4 regions of the Geobacillus sp. TFV-3 genome follow, and region 3 is predicted to be linked to each of the others. Evidence: predicted binding sites of a transcription regulator. Region 3 holds the regulator's gene; each other region holds the start of a gene.
The links. The regulator Rex, encoded in region 3, represses fermentation and respiration genes when NADH is low (regulators of the CRP and FNR family bind a similar motif). The targets are predictions, from matches to a motif close to TTGTGAAATATTTCACAA.
Positions count from the first base shown of each region.

Region 1 (4,354 bases), 1.4 Mb from region 3:
CTGGCTGGTATATTGACAACATTCAAGTGACGGCCGGTGGAGCAGTTGTTCTTGTTGACGATGCCGAAGAAGACGGTTCTTTTGCGATGGACGGCTTTGAAAAGAGCAACGGCAAGCGATACTCGGATCATTACTATTTGCTTGAATGGCGCAACCATCGCGGCGTTGACGAAGGGCTCGCCCACATCTTGCGCGGCGACCGGCTTCTTTCGTACGATCCAGGGCTTGTCGTCTGGTATGTAGATGAAGGCTATGACAACAACTGGACGGGCGTCCATCCGGGCGAAGGGTTCCTCGGTGTTGTGGATGCCGATCAGCATACGTTGAAATGGTCGGGCAACACGACAGCGTCGACTCGCTATCAAGTGCACGATGCGGCGTTCAGCCTGCAAAAAGGAGCTCCATTCCGCGTGGCGCTTAACGGCTCACAGCTGATCGACAACGATACATCGCCGGCGCCGGTGTTTGACGACAGCCGGTCGTATGACAATAAAGGGGCAGTTGACGCCGGCCGGAACGTGCCTAACTATGGCCTCAAAATCCGCGTCATCGGTGAAAGCGCTGACCGCACGGCAGCGCGCGTGTTGATCTATCGCTAACTCGGCGTTCGGCGCACGGAACGTTTCCGTGCGCCGAACATTTGTCGACATGGTTTGTCATTCGCTCATTGAATTTGTTGATTTTTCTTCACTTCCTCTTCTATCTTTTTCTTTTATAATCATGGATAGGGATGAGTAAGAAGGGAGAGCGAATGAATGAAAGAATTGTGCCAACAGTTGTCGGCGTGGATTGCCGAGAAGCAGCCGGTGCGTGTAAAAACCTATCAAGGGGAAGCGGTTGTGTTGCCAGTTAAGTTGTATCAGGAAACGCGCAAACTGTTCGTTTACAACCGGCAAATGTGTCTAATGAACATTCCGTTGGACCGGATCATTGCTGTCGAGCCGACGCGCATCATCGGTTCGTTTGATCGTCGGGGGGAAGAAGCTGTAGTACATACTCGCTGAACGGGTGCACGCGCCTTTGGGCGCGTGTTTTTTGATGTGGTCGGCTGTTTCTCCCTGCGGTCTGTTCTGTTGCGCTGGGCGCTATACCCAATGAAGGCGGCATTCCGCGTTGCGACGCACCAGGGAGCGGAATGGTTTTTGTTGCATAGGCAAAGACCATCTCTTAGAATGGAAAGGATGAACGATTGACCATAAGGGGGAAGGGATATGCATGGCAAACGGATTGCCTTGTGCGCCTCACGCAAACTGGACGAAATGACAACGCTTATTGAAAAGCAAGGAGGAACGGCCATCATTCGTCCAGCACAAGGGACCGTCTTTTCAAAGGGAAGCGAACTGGGAGAGGAAATGCGGGCCGTCATCGCCATGCGGCCGGACTGGATCGTATTTACGACGGGAATCGGCTTTGAGGCGCTGTTGGAAGCGGCCGACAGGGAGGGAATGGCCGCCGAATGGCAACGGATGATCAAAGAAGCGAACGTGGCTGCCCGCGGCTATAAAACGGTGACGGCGTTGAAACAAATCGGCGTTACCCCGGTAGCCGCAAGCGAGGACGGGACAACGAAAGGGTTGATTCGTGTCCTTGGTGCGAACGATTTTGTTGGAAAGAAGGTTGTCGTGCAGCTGTACGGCGACACTGCGCCAGCCTTGAAGCGCTTTTTTCTTGAAAAAGGCGCTTTGTATACGGAATTGTTGCCATACCGGCATATCGCTCCGGATGAGGAAACACTGGCGACATTGTATAAAGAAATCGTCGGGCGCGAAGTCGATGCCGTCTGTTTTACTTCGGCCATGCAAGTCCGCTTTTTCTTTTCGTTCGCCCGCGAGAAAAAAGAGATCGCACCGTTGCTTGATGCGTTTCGCACCGATGTTGTGGCCTGCGCCGTCGGCAAAGTGACAAAAGAAGCATTGGAAGAAGAGGGAGTCGATCGCGTCATCGCCCCGGAACATGAGCGGATGGGAGCGATGATCGTGACGCTCGCACGCTGCTTTGATGAGTAAGGTTTTTGCGGGACTGTTTTGTTTTAGACAATGGCACATGAAGCGAAAGTGGCGCTCCACGAAAGACCGTGGCCATCGCAGACGATCGTATTCAGCCGCATGTATTGTCCTAGGCGGCAAAGATGGTTACGGTGTTGTTTTGGCGTCCGGATATGAAAAAGCTTTTTGCGGTGTGATATCGCTCACAACGGCGAAGGCGCCGCCCACAGTATAATGGAGACAACGAACGGATGATAAAAAGGAGGAATGGATGATGCATTCGTTTTGCCATATGGGCGGCCCTGAAGGAGTGGAACTATGCGCTGGTTTGGCTCAATTAAAGCAAGAGCATGGCCCGCTGCGCGTCCAAATGGAGCAGCTGCTTGCCTTCGCTGAGACGATTGGACGAGGAACGGAGATCAGCAACTGGCGCGAGCCGCTCGCCGAGTTGAGAGAAAAAGTCGAATCGTTCGTCGCTGCGTTGGATCCGCATTCGGAGCGGGAGGAAGGCGTATTGTTCCCGATGATGGCCGAATACATTGGGCGGACGACCGGGCCGATCGCTGTGATGGAATACGAACATGAGCAGGCGAAAGCGCGTCTTTCCATGTTTTTGGAGAAAACCATCCATTTGCCGGAAACGGTGGACAGTGAACAGGCGTTGACGCTCGCCGATGCGGTTATCGAGGCGCATCATATTTTGGATGAGCATTTCATGAAAGAAGAAAACGTCCTTTTCCCGATGGCGGAGCGGCTGTTGTCGGATGAGGAGAAAGAGGAGCTGTTTGCACGCATTAACGAGTGACGATGGAATGGAAAACGGGATGCTTCCTTGTGTGGAGCATCCCGTTTTCTTTATGGCACGCCGATTGGCCGGTCCGTGATGGAGAGGGGCGGGAGGCGGATGAACGGCATCCCATTTTCCGTGATAACAGTCTCGTTTGCGGATTTTATGTTGCCTGCCTCCGCTTACTGGGCGCGGTCAAGCGAATCGACGGATTTCGGCAGTCGCTTCCGATAGACGACATAGCTGCGCCGCAAATAGCGGAGCGGGAAGCTGAACACGTGGACGAGACGGGTGAACGGCCAGACGGCGAACAAGCCGAACGCGGCGAGAATATGGATTTTGAACCAAAGCGGCACTGTTTCCATATAGATCGGGTTCGGGCGGAACGTGAGAAGGCCGCGGAACCACGGACCGATCGTCGTCCGATAGTCAAACCCATGCGAATTGACGTTCAGCAGCGTCGATGACAACCCGCTCGCGATCACGACAAGCAAAAACCCGAGGGCGACCCAGTCGCCGGTGCTGCTTGTCGCCCGCACGCGCTTGACCGTCAGGCGGCGGCGGAAAAGGATCACTAAACCGACGAGCGCGGCCAAGCCGGCCGGAATGCCGCCTGCCAAGGCGATGGCGTGGTACATCTCTTCTGTCACGCCAAGCGCTTCATAAAACGGCTCGGGAATAAGAATGCCCATCACATGGCCGACAAACACGAACAAAATGCCCCAGTGAAAAAGCAGACTGCCAAGGCGCAGCTGTTTTTTCTCCAACAACTCGCTCGATTTGGACGTCCAGCCGAACTGGTCGCGCTGGTAGCGCCAAATATGGCCGACGATGAACATAACAAGCGCCAAATACGGAACAATCACCCAGAGAAATTGGCTAACCATGCCGTTGCACTTCCTTTCGGGAGCGGCGTCACGCCGAGTTGAATAAAGGTGACGTGGAGCGCTTCAAACAGCTTGGCATACGGGCTGCCCGCCGCTGCGAGCCGCTCGCCGATTTCACGGATATGGACGGCATAATCGGCAAGCAAGGCGATCGTATGCTCTTGATCCGCATAGGTCATCCATTCGAGCATGAGCGGCAAGTAGTCGGGCAGCTCATGGTCAGAGACGGCGAATCCGGCCGCCTCGTAGCGCGCTTTTAAGGCGACGAGTTCGATTCCGCGCTCCCGCTGCTCCCCGTTTGTCATATACGTAAGATACAAATTCGTTTTTTTGCTGAAATCAAATGTTTCGACATATTGCTCCATCCTCTCTCGAGCCGGGGTGGCCGCGAGCTGTTCGGCCACTGCCAAAAGCGGCGTGCGGACGGTTTCATCCTCGAGCGAACGGATGGCTTCGAGGCAGTCGGGAAGCGATTCAGCCCACCGTTCGTCTGGGTAAGACAACAAATACGATACACATAGAAAGACCGTTTGTTGATGTTCACTGTTCATCGTCAATCCTCCATTTCATTGTTGAAGGGGGCGGCCCTTTACAGAGAAAGCTGTCTGAAAGCCCACGGTTTCCATTGTGGGATGAAAGACGGCGTTGCTCGACAATCCCTTAATGTAATGGGATTGGTTCGAGCAACAATTGCC
Region 1 covers NZ_MPSP01000001.1:1,763,239-1,767,592, reverse strand. The annotation lists gene BJQ97_RS09035 (immune inhibitor A domain-containing protein) at 1-599, shown strand, start outside; gene BJQ97_RS09030 (hypothetical protein) at 756-1,004, shown strand; gene BJQ97_RS09025 (uroporphyrinogen-III synthase) at 1,212-2,006, shown strand; gene BJQ97_RS09020 (hemerythrin domain-containing protein) at 2,260-2,790, shown strand; gene narI (respiratory nitrate reductase subunit gamma) at 2,955-3,659, opposite strand; gene narJ (nitrate reductase molybdenum cofactor assembly chaperone) at 3,635-4,210, opposite strand.
Region 1: a site for Rex is predicted at 2,177-2,194, ahead of BJQ97_RS09020 (hemerythrin domain-containing protein). Genes of this name have one in related genera too.

Region 2 (4,354 bases), 2.3 Mb from region 3:
TTTTTTCAAATACGGCTTTGTGGAAAACAACCGCGTACGCACGACCGGGCGGACGAACAGTTCATAGCCGACATAGCACGCCGACGGGTTGCCGGATAAGCCGAACAGCAGCTTGCCATCTCGTTCGGCGACGGTCGTCACGCTTCCCGGGCGCATGGCGATTTTGTTAAACAAGACGTTCGCTCCGAGCCGTTCGTAAATGGCGGGCAAATAATCGAAGTCTCCCACCGAGACGCCGCCCGTCGTAATAAGCATGTCCACTTGATCGAGCGCCTGGCGCACAGCGTGAAAACACGCCTCGAGGTCGTCGGCGAGCTGGCCAAAATAAATCGGCTCGGCGCCGCTTCTCAGCACCTGCGCCTCGATCATGTAGGCGTTGCTGTTGCGAATTTTTCCAGGCACGAGCGGTTCAGCAACATCGAGCAGCTCGCTGCCGGTCGCAAAAATACCAATCCGTGGCTTTTTCGCCACCTTCACTTCGGCGTAGCCGAACGTCGCCAAGAGAGCCGCCACCCCGGGATTGATGCGCGTTCCTTTTTCGACCAACGGTTGCCCTTTTTTCGCATCTTCTCCTTGAAATGAAATGTTGTCGCCAGGGCGGAACGGGCGCTTGATGGCGATATACGTTTTTCTATCCCGTTCGTACTGTTTGGCAAGCTCGAGCATGACGACCGCATCGCACCCTTCCGGAATTTGCGCCCCGGTCATCAGTCGCACCGCTTGAAACGGGCCGACGAGCCGCTTCGCCACTTGCCCGGCGCCGATCGTTTCGATCACTTCAAACTCGACCGGACGATCCAGCCCCGCTCCTTCGGAATCGGCGGCGCGAATGGCAAATCCGTCATACGGCGAACGGTCAAACGGCGGCACGTCATGGTCGGCGCATAAATCTTCCGCTAAATAGCGGCCGTACGACTGCCTTAGCGGCACGATCTCCTTTTTCCCTCTTCCAGCGTAACGCATCACCCGATTGATCGCTTCCCGTACGGGAATGGGGGTTCGTCTTTCGGCCAACGGTGTTCTCCCCTTTCTTTCCCTCACTCACTTCACTAAGCCCATTTTATCGCTTCATCACGATGATTGCCAATCTTGCAGCTGCTTGATCGATTTCGCCAACTTTTCGTCAACGACGGTGGCATCATCAATATGTTGCAAAATCATCGCCCGCGTTTCTCCGAACAAAGCAGCCGACCGCTCAAGCTCCTTCATCACTTCATCGGCATAGCGGAACTGTTCTTGAATATCGTTGAGCACATCGCCAACCCGTTTTTCAACTTGATCGATCAGCCCGATCATCGCCGACCATGTCCGTGATGTATCAATGCTCATTTGCACCACTTTATCAATGATGGCCGAAATGGCACCAGTTTGCGTGAGCGATCGTTGAATTTCTTGCTGCACCGCATCGGTGAGTTGATGAATCATTTCCGTGCTGTCTGCCGTATGTTCCGCCAGCTTTCTGACCTCGGCGGCCACGACGGAAAACCCTTTTCCATGCTCCCCGGCGCGCGCCGCCTCAATCGAGGCGTTTAAGGCAATCAAATTCGTCTGTCCTGCGATCTCTTTAATGACCTTGACAATTTGCTCAATCTCTTGCGAACGGTCGCGCAGCCGGTGCATCGCTGCCGACGTCGCCTCCATCTCGCTGCCGAGCTGCCCCATCGCCTTCTCCATTTCCCCTGACATGCGGATGCCTTCTTTTGCTGCCGCGACCATCTGGCCAGCTGTCTCCGCCAATGAGTTTCCTTGTTCGCACAGACGGTCGGAGATCGCGTATGATGACTTGCTGAGCATACTGACATTATCGACTTTTTCTTTCGTTCGGTCAACAAGTCGGCCTAATTCATGATGTTGTCCGTTGACCATCACATGTTGATGAACGATTTCCTGCAACTCCCCGAGCAAGCCGGCCACCGTCTCGTGAATCGATTCCTTCTGTCTAGTGAGCTGGTCTTTCATCTCGGCGATTTGCTGCTCTAGTTTTGCTTTTTCCTCCTCCCACTGCCGTCCTTTCACCAACGGCCACATACCCGTCTCCCCTTTTTCTGTTTATGGAACTCATTCTTTTGTCAAAATGTTGTATGTTACCTACTGAGCATGTATTCTTTCGATTATGAAGCGGACACTTCCTTCCATAAGCAGTCAGCAAAAGTCCGCTTTTCTTTATTGTACGATACAGAAGAAGAAGGCTGTTGTGATGTTTATCACACGCATCACTGTCCACTTTTTTTCGTATATGTGAGATCCATCACAACACCTTAGCGGCAAACACGTTATGCTGAAACTGTAACGATTTGATCAATGGAGGGATCCGAAATGGAACAGCGTTTTACCGAGCAATCGTTGATCGGCGATATTGTCACGAAATTTCCGAAAGCAGCCGACTTATTTAAAGCGCGACGCATTGATTTTTGCTGCGGCGGACAGCGTACGCTGAAAGAAGCTGCCGAAGAGCGCAGGCTGGATGGCGAAGCGCTCCTTCGCGAGCTGAACGCCCTTTATGCGGAGGCGCAAAACAAGCCGGCCGGAAACTGGGGTGAAGCGCCGCTAGCCGACTTGGTCGAGCATATCATCAACACGCACCACCGCTATTTGAACGAGGAACTGCCGCAGCTCAGCCCATATGTCACAAAAGTATTGCGCGTACACGGCATGCACCACCCGCACCTTTCTCGCATGCATAAACTGTTCCATGAGTTGAAAATGGAGCTTGAACAACACTTGATTAAAGAAGAAACAGGAGCTTTTCCGCTCATTTTACAATTTGCCGACAACCCATCGCCGGAAAACCGAGAGGCGGTCGAGCGGGCTGTTCGCGAACTCGTCAATGAACATGACGCGGCCGGTAATTTGATCAAAGAAATTCGCGACATCACGAACGATTTCACCCCGCCGGAGGACGCATGCGGCACGTACCGCCTCGTCTACAACCGGCTCGCGGCGCTTGAAGACGATTTGTTCACCCACATCCATTTGGAAAACAACATCCTCTTCCCGCGCGTGTTGGCGGCGGTGAAGGCATAAAGAAAAAAACGCCGATTCGCACTTCCGAAAACATAAACCAAACGGGATCGCTTCTTCTATATGAAAGAGCGCTCCCGTTTTTCTTCACCCTCCAATATACGACATTTCAATTTTGGGGCGCTGTTTCGCTGTTTCTGCCGTCCGTTCCTCGGAATAGCGATCTGCTCGTTTGCTCCAGACTGCGGCAATCAGCGCCTTCAGCTCCTCTTTTCCCGCGCCGGCGCGCAGTTTGTCTTTCAACGACACGCCCTCAGAAGCAAACAAACACGTGTACAGCTTGCCTTCGGCGGAAATGCGCGCTCGTGTGCAGCTTCGACAAAACGCTTCTGTCACTGAGGCGATAAAGCCGACTTCCACGTTCGTGCCCGCGTACCGGTAGCGGCTCGCCACTTCGCCGAAGTACTCCTTTTCCACCGGCTCGAGCGGGTGCATGGCGTTGATTTGCTCATACATCTCTTTTTTCGTCACGACATGGGAGTAATCCCAGCCGTTCGTTGTGCCAACGTCCATAAATTCAATCAAGCGGAGCGGAATGCCTAAGTCTTTAAAATACGACGCCATCGGCGCGATTTGCGAGTCGTTCCATCCTTTTTTGACGACCATATTGACTTTCACGCCAAGCCCCGCCTCGCGCGCCGCTTCAATGCCTTTCAACACCGGAGTAACACCGACGCCGATGCCGTTCATTTTGCGGAAGATGTCATCGTCCAACGCATCCAAGCTGACGTTGACGCGCTTCAGCCCGGCCGCTTTCAACCGTTCCGCCCATTTCACCAAATGGATGCCGTTCGTCGTGAGGGCAATGTCCCGCAAGCCGGGAATCATGGACAACCGCTTAATGAGCGCATCCAAATCGCGCCGAAGCAGCGGCTCACCGCCCGTCAGGCGGATTTTTTCGACCCCGAGTTCAACAAAACATTCCGCCAACAGCGCCATTTCCTCAACGGTCAACAGCTGGTCTTCCGCCAAGAAGCGAAAATTCGGACCGAACACTTCAGCGGGCATGCAATAGACGCAACGGAAATTGCACTGATCGGTGACCGACAACCGCAAATCGCGAAGCGGGCGGGATAAACGGTCGATGACGTTCATCCGGTCGCGCTCTTCCATGGCGCTCCCTCCTTTCTCTTTCATGGGCCGCGTGATGTTCCAACGGCCTGTTCTTCTATCGTTGCAAACGGCCTAGTTTCGCCGCACAGGACAACAAACTAAATGACAATCCAATGGTGACCGCCACCCATGCCCACGCCAATTCCATCCGCCCCGACTCCATCGCCATATAGACGGCGGTCGGGATCGTTTGCGTTTTGCCTGGGATGTTCCCAGCAAA
Region 2 covers NZ_MPSP01000001.1:2,622,258-2,626,611, forward strand. The annotation lists gene BJQ97_RS13220 (molybdopterin molybdotransferase MoeA) at 1-1,014, opposite strand, end outside; gene BJQ97_RS13225 (methyl-accepting chemotaxis protein) at 1,072-2,028, opposite strand; gene ric (iron-sulfur cluster repair di-iron protein) at 2,317-3,024, shown strand; gene moaA (GTP 3',8-cyclase MoaA) at 3,109-4,134, opposite strand; gene modB (molybdate ABC transporter permease subunit) at 4,190-4,354, opposite strand, start outside.
Region 2: a site for Rex is predicted at 2,237-2,254, ahead of ric (iron-sulfur cluster repair di-iron protein). Genes of this name have one in related genera too.

Region 3 (4,354 bases):
TCTCAAGATCCAAATGGTTCGTCGGCTCGTCCAAAATCAATAAATCCGGCTTGGACAACAGCAATTTCCCAAGGGCGAGACGCGTCCGCTGTCCGCCGCTTAACGACGAGACGGGCGTTGTTTTATAATCATATGAGGAAAACTGTAGCCCGTGCAAAACGGATCGGATGTCGGCTTCGTATTGGTAGCCGCCTTGGTCTTTATATTGTTCTTGCAGTTCGTCATACGTTTTGAGTGTTTTTTTATAGCGGGCTGGATCGGCGAGCACATTCGGGGCGCCGAGTTGCATGCTGAGTTCGGCGAGCTGTTTTTCGAGTCCTAGAAGCGGGGTGAATACCTCAAGCATTTCGTCCCAAATGGAACTCGGAGAGTCGAGCCCGCTGTTTTGCGCCAAATAGCCGATTTTGATATGGTTTGGTTTGATGATTTTGCCGCTGTCGAAAGAGAGTTCACCGGCGATGATTTTCAACAATGTCGACTTTCCCGCTCCGTTGCGGCCGACAAGGGCAATTCGGTCGCGGGACTGTATTTCTAGTTTTATATTCGATAAAATAAGGTCAGCGCCGAAATATTTCGTGAGCCCGTGCACTTGCAAAATGATCATGTCATTTCACCTCGCGAATAGTTTAACGTAAGTCGCGGAAACGGTCAAAGACGAATGATGAAAAATCGTGTATAGTGTATAAATGGAGGAGATTGTATTGTCATCGTTCACTCATTTCAATGAACAAGGGCGGGCGAAAATGGTTGATATTACGCACAAAGAAGATACCGTGCGAGTGGCTGTGGCGCAAACGAGCGTGACTGTCAGCCGGGAAATTTACGAAAAAATGACGAACAATGCGATCGAGAAAGGGGATGTGCTCGCCGTCGCTCAAGTAGCGGGGGTGATGGCGGCGAAGAAGACAGCTGACCTTATTCCAATGTGTCACCCGCTTATGTTAAAGGGTGTGGACATTGCTTTTGCATGGGAAAACGATGGTGAAGCGCATAAGCTCGTCATCACTGCAACGGTGAAAACAAAAGGGAGCACAGGAGTGGAAATGGAAGCGCTGACGGCCGCCTCGGTCTGTGCGTTGACGGTGTATGATATGTGCAAGGCGCTGGATAAAGGAATGGTCATCGGTCCGACGTATTTGGTCGAAAAAACGGGCGGGAAGTCTGGCCATTACCGACGGAAAACCGATTAGCTAGGGGATGAGATCATGAACAACGAACAACCGAAAATTCCGCAGGCAACCGCCAAACGGCTGCCGCTTTACTATCGGTTTTTGAAAAACTTGTACGCTTCCGGCAAGCAACGCGTGTCCTCTGCCGAGTTGAGCGAGGCAGTGAAAGTTGATCCAGCGACGATCCGCCGTGATTTTTCCTATTTTGGCGCGCTTGGTAAAAAGGGATACGGGTATAATGTCAATTATTTGTTGTCGTTTTTCCGCCGGACGCTTGAAGAGGATGAGGTGACCGAAGTCGCCTTGTTTGGCGTCGGCAATTTAGGCACTGCCTTTTTAAATTATAATTTTTCAAAAAACAACAATACGAAAATCGTGATGGCCTTTGATGTCGATGAGCGGAAAGTCGGGACGACAGTCGGCGGGGTGCCGGTCTATCATCTCGATGAGTTGGAGGAGCGGCTTCACGAAAACATCCCGGTCGCTATTTTAACCGTGCCGGCCGCTGCGGCTCAGGCGCTGACCGACCGCCTTGTCGCGCAAGGAATTAAAGGCATTTTAAACTTTACTCCGGCGCGGTTGAACGTGCCGAACCATATTCGCGTTCATCATATCGATTTGGCCATTGAGCTGCAGTCGCTCGTCTATTTTTTGAAAAACTATCCAGCGACGTCGGAAAAAGGAGAGAACAACACATGAAATATTTGTTGCTCGTTCTTGTTGTTTTGCTGCTGTTTGGCACGAAAAAGCTGCCGGAATTGGGGCGGTCGTTCGGCCAGTCGCTTCGCGAGTTTAAAGACGCCACAAAAGGGCTCGCTGATGACGAAGAAACGAAAACCGACCGATGACAAGGCAGGATGGGGAAACGATGAATGACAAAGAAATGTCGGTGTATGAGCATCTGGGCGAACTGCGGAAACGGCTCATCGTCGTGCTCGTCTTTTTTGCTGCGGCGCTTGTCGTGAGTTTCTTTTTTGTCGATGATGTCATTTTGTATTTGCAGCACACGGCTGAGGCGAAGCGTTTGACCATGAACGCCTTCCGCCTCACCGATCCGATTAAAGTGTATTTTCAGTTTGCCTTTGTCATCGCAGCTGTGCTGTCGGCTCCGGTGCTGTTGTATCAAATTTGGGCGTTTGTCAGCCCCGGTCTGTATGAAAAAGAGAGGAAAGTGACGTTAAGCTATATCCCGGCGTCGATTGTTCTTTTTTTAGCAGGCGTCAGCTTCGCTTATTTCGTCTTGTTTCCGTTTGTCGTTCGTTTTATGATCCAGCTGGCTGACCAACTAGGGGTCCAACAAATGATCGGCATTAATGAATATTTTCAGTTTTTGCTTCAACTCGTGCTGCCGTTTGGCATCGTATTTCAGCTTCCGATTGTGGTGCTGTTTTTCACCCGCTTAGGGTTGATTACGCCGCAGCTTCTTGTTCGCATCCGCAAGTATGCATATTTAGCACTGCTTATTTTAGCGGCGGTCATTACGCCGCCGGATGTGCTGTCGCAAGTGATCGTCATGATTCCGCTCACCATTTTGTATGAAGGAAGCATTTGGGTGGCGCGCATCGGCTATCGGAAAGCGCAGCGAGCAGCCGAGCAGGAAGGCAATGAGTGAGGCGGGACGAAAAACATGGAGAGGAAAGCGAGCAAGGCCGGGCCAAACGAAGGGGCTGTCTCAAAAGCCGCAAAACATGGCTTTGAGGCCGGCCTTTTGTTTTTTGTTTCCATTTTCACGATATGATCGCCGTCATGAGATTGATGTTCTAGTCCCTTCCCGTGCGAGCCGCGGGAAGGGGGTCAGCGTTTTGAGGCGAAAAGAAGGCGAAGGGCGGTGCCGAAATCAAAGGCAGCGAGCGCCGCTAAAGCGATGGTGGAGACGTTCCAAACCGTTTCATGAGCACTTTCGATGGCCAAATACGTAAACATTGAGCCTAAGACGAAATACAGAAGCGAAAATAGCCAAGGGTTTCGCATCATAGCCAAACCCTCCAAACGGCGAGCGGCAGCTCGGACTGGCGCATCATTTTCTCAAGCTCGTCGGCCAACAGCGTCTGCATGGCGACGACAAACGTATTCATGGCGACATGCGCAAAAATCGGCACGAAAATGCGCCCGGTTTTTGCATATAAAAAAGCAAATACCATCCCCATGGATGTGTACAAAAGCAAATGTTCCGGCTCCATATGGACAACGGCAAACAAAAGCGAACTGACAAGCGCCGCAGGCCAAAAGTTGTATTTTTCATACAACGAGCCGAAAATGATTTTTCGGAAGATGAGCTCTTCCAAAATCGGGCCGATGACGGAGGTGACGACGATCAGCAGCGGCGTTAGGCGGATGATATCGATGATTTGCCTTGTATTTTCCGACCCTGGTTTGATGCCGAGCAGCCGCCATTCGATGTTGGCGGCGATGCTTTGGGCCGCGAGCGCCAAAAAGACGCCCAAGACCGCCCACATCCACGAGGAAGCAAGCGGCAGCCGCCGCATCATTCGTTCGTTGCGGTCACCGCGGAGCAGCCATAGGATTATGACAAAAGCGAGCAGGAAACTAATGATCGCCCAATATCCGGAAGCCAGCTTGGCGGCTTCGAGGCGGTTTTCCGTTCCTTGGCCGACGCCGAGGGCGCGAAGAAGCGGCACGCCGACAAAGGCGGACAGCTGCATGACGATATACGTGATGATGACGTACCAGTGGTTGCGTTTCAAATCCTCTACCCCTTTTATTTCAAAATTATATTCGTATTGTAGCACATGTATGGCGAAAATAGTAAGAAAACTGCGTCCTCGCATCCCATCTCACCGCCGTAAAAAAATGAACCGGAGCCGTTTATTAGTCCGAGGAATGTGAAATAATGAAAACGAGCTCCGCGCGGATGGGGAGTATAGGCAAAACAGCCGGCTCCTTTTGCTCTTTCTTCTTTAGGAGAGAAAAACAGTTATTTTTTTTGCATTTCCTACTTGCAAAATGGAAAGAAGTTCATTAATATTATAAGTGTGTTAGCACTCAATATCGATGAGTGCTAATAAGAACGGTGAAAACTATCGTTAAGGAGGTTGTTCCCCGTGTTGAAGCCATTAGGCGATCGTATTGTCATTGAAGTCGTGGAAACAGAAGAAAAAACGGCTAGCGGCATCGTTCTGCCGGATACGGCGAAAGAAAAACCACAAGAAGGCCGCGTTGTTGCT
Region 3 covers NZ_MPSP01000001.1:323,973-328,326, forward strand. The annotation lists gene BJQ97_RS01695 (ABC-F family ATP-binding cassette domain-containing protein) at 1-604, opposite strand, end outside; gene moaC (cyclic pyranopterin monophosphate synthase MoaC) at 702-1,190, shown strand; gene BJQ97_RS01705 (redox-sensing transcriptional repressor Rex) at 1,206-1,868, shown strand; gene tatA (twin-arginine translocase TatA/TatE family subunit) at 1,865-2,017, shown strand; gene tatC (twin-arginine translocase subunit TatC) at 2,038-2,781, shown strand; gene BJQ97_RS01720 (YdiK family protein) at 2,964-3,143, opposite strand; gene BJQ97_RS01725 (CPBP family intramembrane glutamic endopeptidase) at 3,140-3,874, opposite strand; gene groES (co-chaperone GroES) at 4,232-4,354, shown strand, end outside.

Region 4 (4,354 bases), 1.4 Mb from region 3:
AGTCGCGCGCCATGGCGATGGTCTGCCATCCTTCCGCTGGGCGCAGTTTTTCTTGCCCGACGTAATGAGCCCAGCCGCCGCCATTTACCCCTTGAGCGCCGACGAACAAGACAAGGTTTAAGACGGCGCGGTAAATCGTATCGGAGTTGAACCAATGGTTGATCCCGGCGCCGACGATGATCATGGACCGGCCGTTTGTGTCGATGGCGTTGTTGGCAAACTCGCGGGCGATTTTGACGACGAGATCGCGGTTGACGCCGGTGATCGCCTCTTGCCATGCTGGCGTGAACGGCACCTCGTCGTCGTACGAGCGGGCGACCGTGCCGCCGATGCCGCGGTCAATGCCGTAGTTGGCCAAAGTCAAGTCGTAGACAGTCGTGACATACACGTCACCTGTTTCGGTGCGCACTTTTTTCACCGGCACGGCGCGTTCGATCGTTTTTCCACCGTCATCAGTGAAATACGGCAGCTGAATGGGAATGACCTCATCCTCCCTCCCTAAAAACGACAGGCGCGGTTCAATCGGCTGCTCCGTTTCCTCGTCAACGAGGCGCAAGTTCCATTTTCCTTTGTCTTCCCAGCGGGCACCGATCGTCCCATTCGGTACGGCAAACGAGTCGGTGTTCTCGTCGTAGACGACCGGCTTCCATTCGGCATTTTCCGTTTGTTTGCCGAGGTCTTTCGCCAAGAGGAAGCGTCCGGCCGTCCAGGCGCCGCCGTCTTGCTTCAGTGTGACGACAAACGGAAAATCGGTGTACGTTTTCGCATATTGTTCAAAATACGGGACGGTCTGTTTGATATAATATTCGTTTAAAATGACGTGGCCCATGGACATCGCCAAGGCGCCGTCCGTTCCTTGCTTCACCGGCAGCCAGTCGTCGGCGAATTTTGTCGACTCGGCGTAATCTGGGCTGACGGAGACGACTTTCGCACCGCGGTAGCGCACTTCCGCTAAAAAATGGGCGTCCGGCGTCCGGGTGAGCGGGACGTTCGAGCCCCACGTGATGATGTAGCCGGCGTTGTACCAGTCGCTTGACTCCGGAACGTCCGTTTGGTCGCCCCAAATTTGCGGCGACGCCGGCGGCAAGTCGGCGTACCAGTCATAAAAGCTTAACATTGGTCCGCCCATCAACTGCATAAACCGCGATCCGGCGGCATGGCTGACCATTGACATCGCCGGGATCGGCGAGAAGCCGACGTTGCGGTCCGGCCCGTATTTGACGACCGTATACAATAAGGAAGCGGCAACAAGTGTCAATGCTTCGTCCCAGCTGACGCGCACGAACCCGCCTTTTCCGCGCGCTTGTTTGTAGCGCTTCGCTTTGTCGGGGTTTTCGACGATGCTTTTCCACGCTTCAAGAGGGTTGTTCGGATGAGTCGCGAGCGCCTCGCGCCACATGTCGATCAACACGCCGCGCACGTATGGATATTTGACGCGCAGCGGGCTGTACATATACCATGAGAAGCTTGCGCCGCGCGGGCAGCCGCGCGGTTCAAAGTCCGGCATATCCGGCCCAGTCGACGGGTAATCGAGTTGCTGTCCTTCCCACGTGACGATGCCGTTTTTCACGTAAATGTTCCAGCTGCACGATCCCGTGCAGTTGACGCCGTGGGTCGAGCGGACGACTTTGTCGTGCTGCCAGCGGCGGCGGTACGCGTCTTCCCAGGTGCGGTCGCCGTAGGTCGTTTCGCTATGACCGTCGGCTTGGCGCTCGATCGGCCGAATATATTTGAAACGGTTTGCAAGCGGGGATCGTTTTTGTTTCATTTCGTTCAACTCCTTTACGCGTTCTGTACTTTTAACGATAGCCATGATGCCAATAACACGATGTTAACTTTGTCACACTTGGCAGCATTGTCACAAATTCGTCAAACGAACGAACAAATATTCTTTTGTATGGTATAATGGGGAAAACGATAAAAGTTTGAGGGGATTTCGTTGCGATACTCCAGCCATGTCATTGCCACATTATGCCTCGGCGCGGCGGCGTCCGCGCATACGGGGTTGCCGTTTACCGCCTCCTATACGACAGGGCTTGTCATCGGCAGCCTTCTTCCGGACATTGATGAGCCGTCATCATACGTTGGTCGCCGTTCGTTCGGCGTCGCCCGCAAAGTGAAAGAAGCGTTCGGCCATCGCGGCATGACGCATTCGCTCATCGTCTGGGGAGTGCTTGCCGCGCTTGTTTGGCGCGACTCGGCGTCGCCGTTTGCCACGGGGCTTGTGCTTGGCTGCTTGTTTCATATTGTGGAAGACTTTTTTTCCGTCCAAGGAGTGCCGCTGCTTTGGCCGTTTTCGTCCAAACGGTGGAAAGTGCCGCTCTATCGGACGGGGAAAGGGATGGAAACAGTGCTTGTGTACGCCGCGTTGGCCGGTTTGATTTACCTCGGTGTTAACGGATTATTTTGCGAGTGGTGGCGGTCGCTGCCGTTTGGTTGGTGATGCCCGCCGATTTCGGCGCGGTGGCTCTTGAAAGGAAAAAGGGAAAAATGGGGACGGCGGCGAATACATATAAGAGATAGGGACAAAATCGACAAGGGGAGAGGAAGATGAGCGAACAATATCCGGTGCTCCCTGGTGCGGAGCCATTTTATGCCAAAAATGGGCCGGTCGGGGTGCTGCTCGTGCACGGGTTCACCGGCACACCCCACAGCATGCGCCCGCTCGCTGAGGCCTATGCAAAAGCCGGCTACACAGTCTGCCTGCCGCGCTTAAAAGGGCACGGAACGCATTATGAAGATATGGAGCGGACGACGTTTGACGACTGGATCGCCTCGGTCGAGGAAGGATATGAATGGTTGAAGGAACGGTGCGGGGCGATTTTTGTCACCGGGCTGTCGATGGGCGGGACGCTCACACTGCATCTTGCGGAACATCATCCAGACATCCGCGGCATCGTGCTGGTCAATGCCGCCATCGATATTCCGGCCATCCGCGCTGGTCTGGCGGCCGGGGGCGAGCTGCCGAGATATCTCGATTCGATCGGTTCGGACTTGAAAAATCCGGATGTGAAAGAGCTGGCATACGAGAAAACGCCGACCGCATCGCTTCTTGAGCTGGCTAGGCTGATGGAGCAGACAAAAGCGAATCTCGATCGCATCGTCTGCCCGGCATTGATTTTTGTTTCCGACGAAGACCACGTTGTGCCGCCCGAGAATGCCCAATTGATTTCGGACGGCATTCGTTCAGCCGAAAAAGAGATCATCCGGCTCTCGAACAGCTACCATGTGGCCACGCTCGACTACGACCAGCCAGTCATTATCGAGCGATCGCTCCAGTTTTTTGCCAAACATGCCGAATAGATGAATTCGTTGGCGCCCCATCCTGCCGAAAAATCAGGGTGGGTTGTTTCTGTTTTCACTTTATTTTTCTGAAAACATGTATGGCTGTTTTATGCTGATTATTCTAAACTATTAACATCAAGAAAAACCATTGTTTCGATAAAGGAGCTCCTTTGATGAAGATCGAAAATGTCTCGTCACTTGTTCAAGAAAAGCGAATCATTGAAGCGCTAAAGGAAGTCCGACCACTTCTTGAAACGATGGGAATGTTCGAATGGCGCCGGGTGCTTTCCCGTTGGGAGACGCTGGAGCCGTTTCGCGCACTTGTCCGATTGTTTGATTATGCCTTGATGTATCGTCATAGCGGGCTTGTCGCGCGGTACGCCCACCGGAAGTTCAACACGCTCCAGACGCTCGCTTGGGTGTGCGACGAGTGGCTCGAGAACCGCCGGCCGCTTGATGTGGAAGAAGCGCTTGTCCCGCGCCTTACAGAAGCGCTCGAAGGCCGGATGGAAGAGCCGAGGGAATCGATCGTCCGGGCGGCGTTTGCGTTGGTGCGCGCTTTATTGGATATGCAGCGGATTGATGAGGCGCGGGAATGGATGGATGTGGTTGCCCGCTATGAGACGGTGCCGATGCATGACAAGTGGGGCTGCTTTTATATCGAGACCGGCGACCGGCAGCGTGCTGAACACGAGCTTCGCGCCGGGTTGGATGATCGGGAGCGCGGCGACATGTGTTATTTGCTGCTTTCGGATTTGTACGCTCTTGACGGCCGCCACCATGAGGCGCTTGCCGTTCTGGAGGAAGGAAAGCGGCGCTTTCCGCAAGTGCTGGCGTTTTACGCTGAGCGCGTGCGCCGCCTGCGCGATGTGCGCGCCTACCGCGAGGCGATCGCGGCGATGGATGAACTGGACCGCCTGAATCCGCTTCATATGCATCGCCGTTATTTCGCCCATTTGCGCGCCGAACTGTATTACCAGCTTGGCGAATGGGAGAAGCTTGAATCGCTTGTGAAAGCGGAGCCGCAGCTTGAAAAAACGCCGTACGCCCGTGCGCTTGGGCGGAAAAG
Region 4 covers NZ_MPSP01000001.1:1,755,491-1,759,844, reverse strand. The annotation lists gene BJQ97_RS09000 (nitrate reductase subunit alpha) at 1-1,768, opposite strand, end outside; gene BJQ97_RS08995 (metal-dependent hydrolase) at 1,940-2,443, shown strand; gene BJQ97_RS08990 (alpha/beta hydrolase) at 2,551-3,303, shown strand; gene BJQ97_RS08985 (bacteriocin-processing peptidase family protein) at 3,459-4,354, shown strand, end outside.
Region 4: a site for Rex is predicted at 1,829-1,846, ahead of BJQ97_RS09000 (nitrate reductase subunit alpha). Genes of this name have one in related genera too.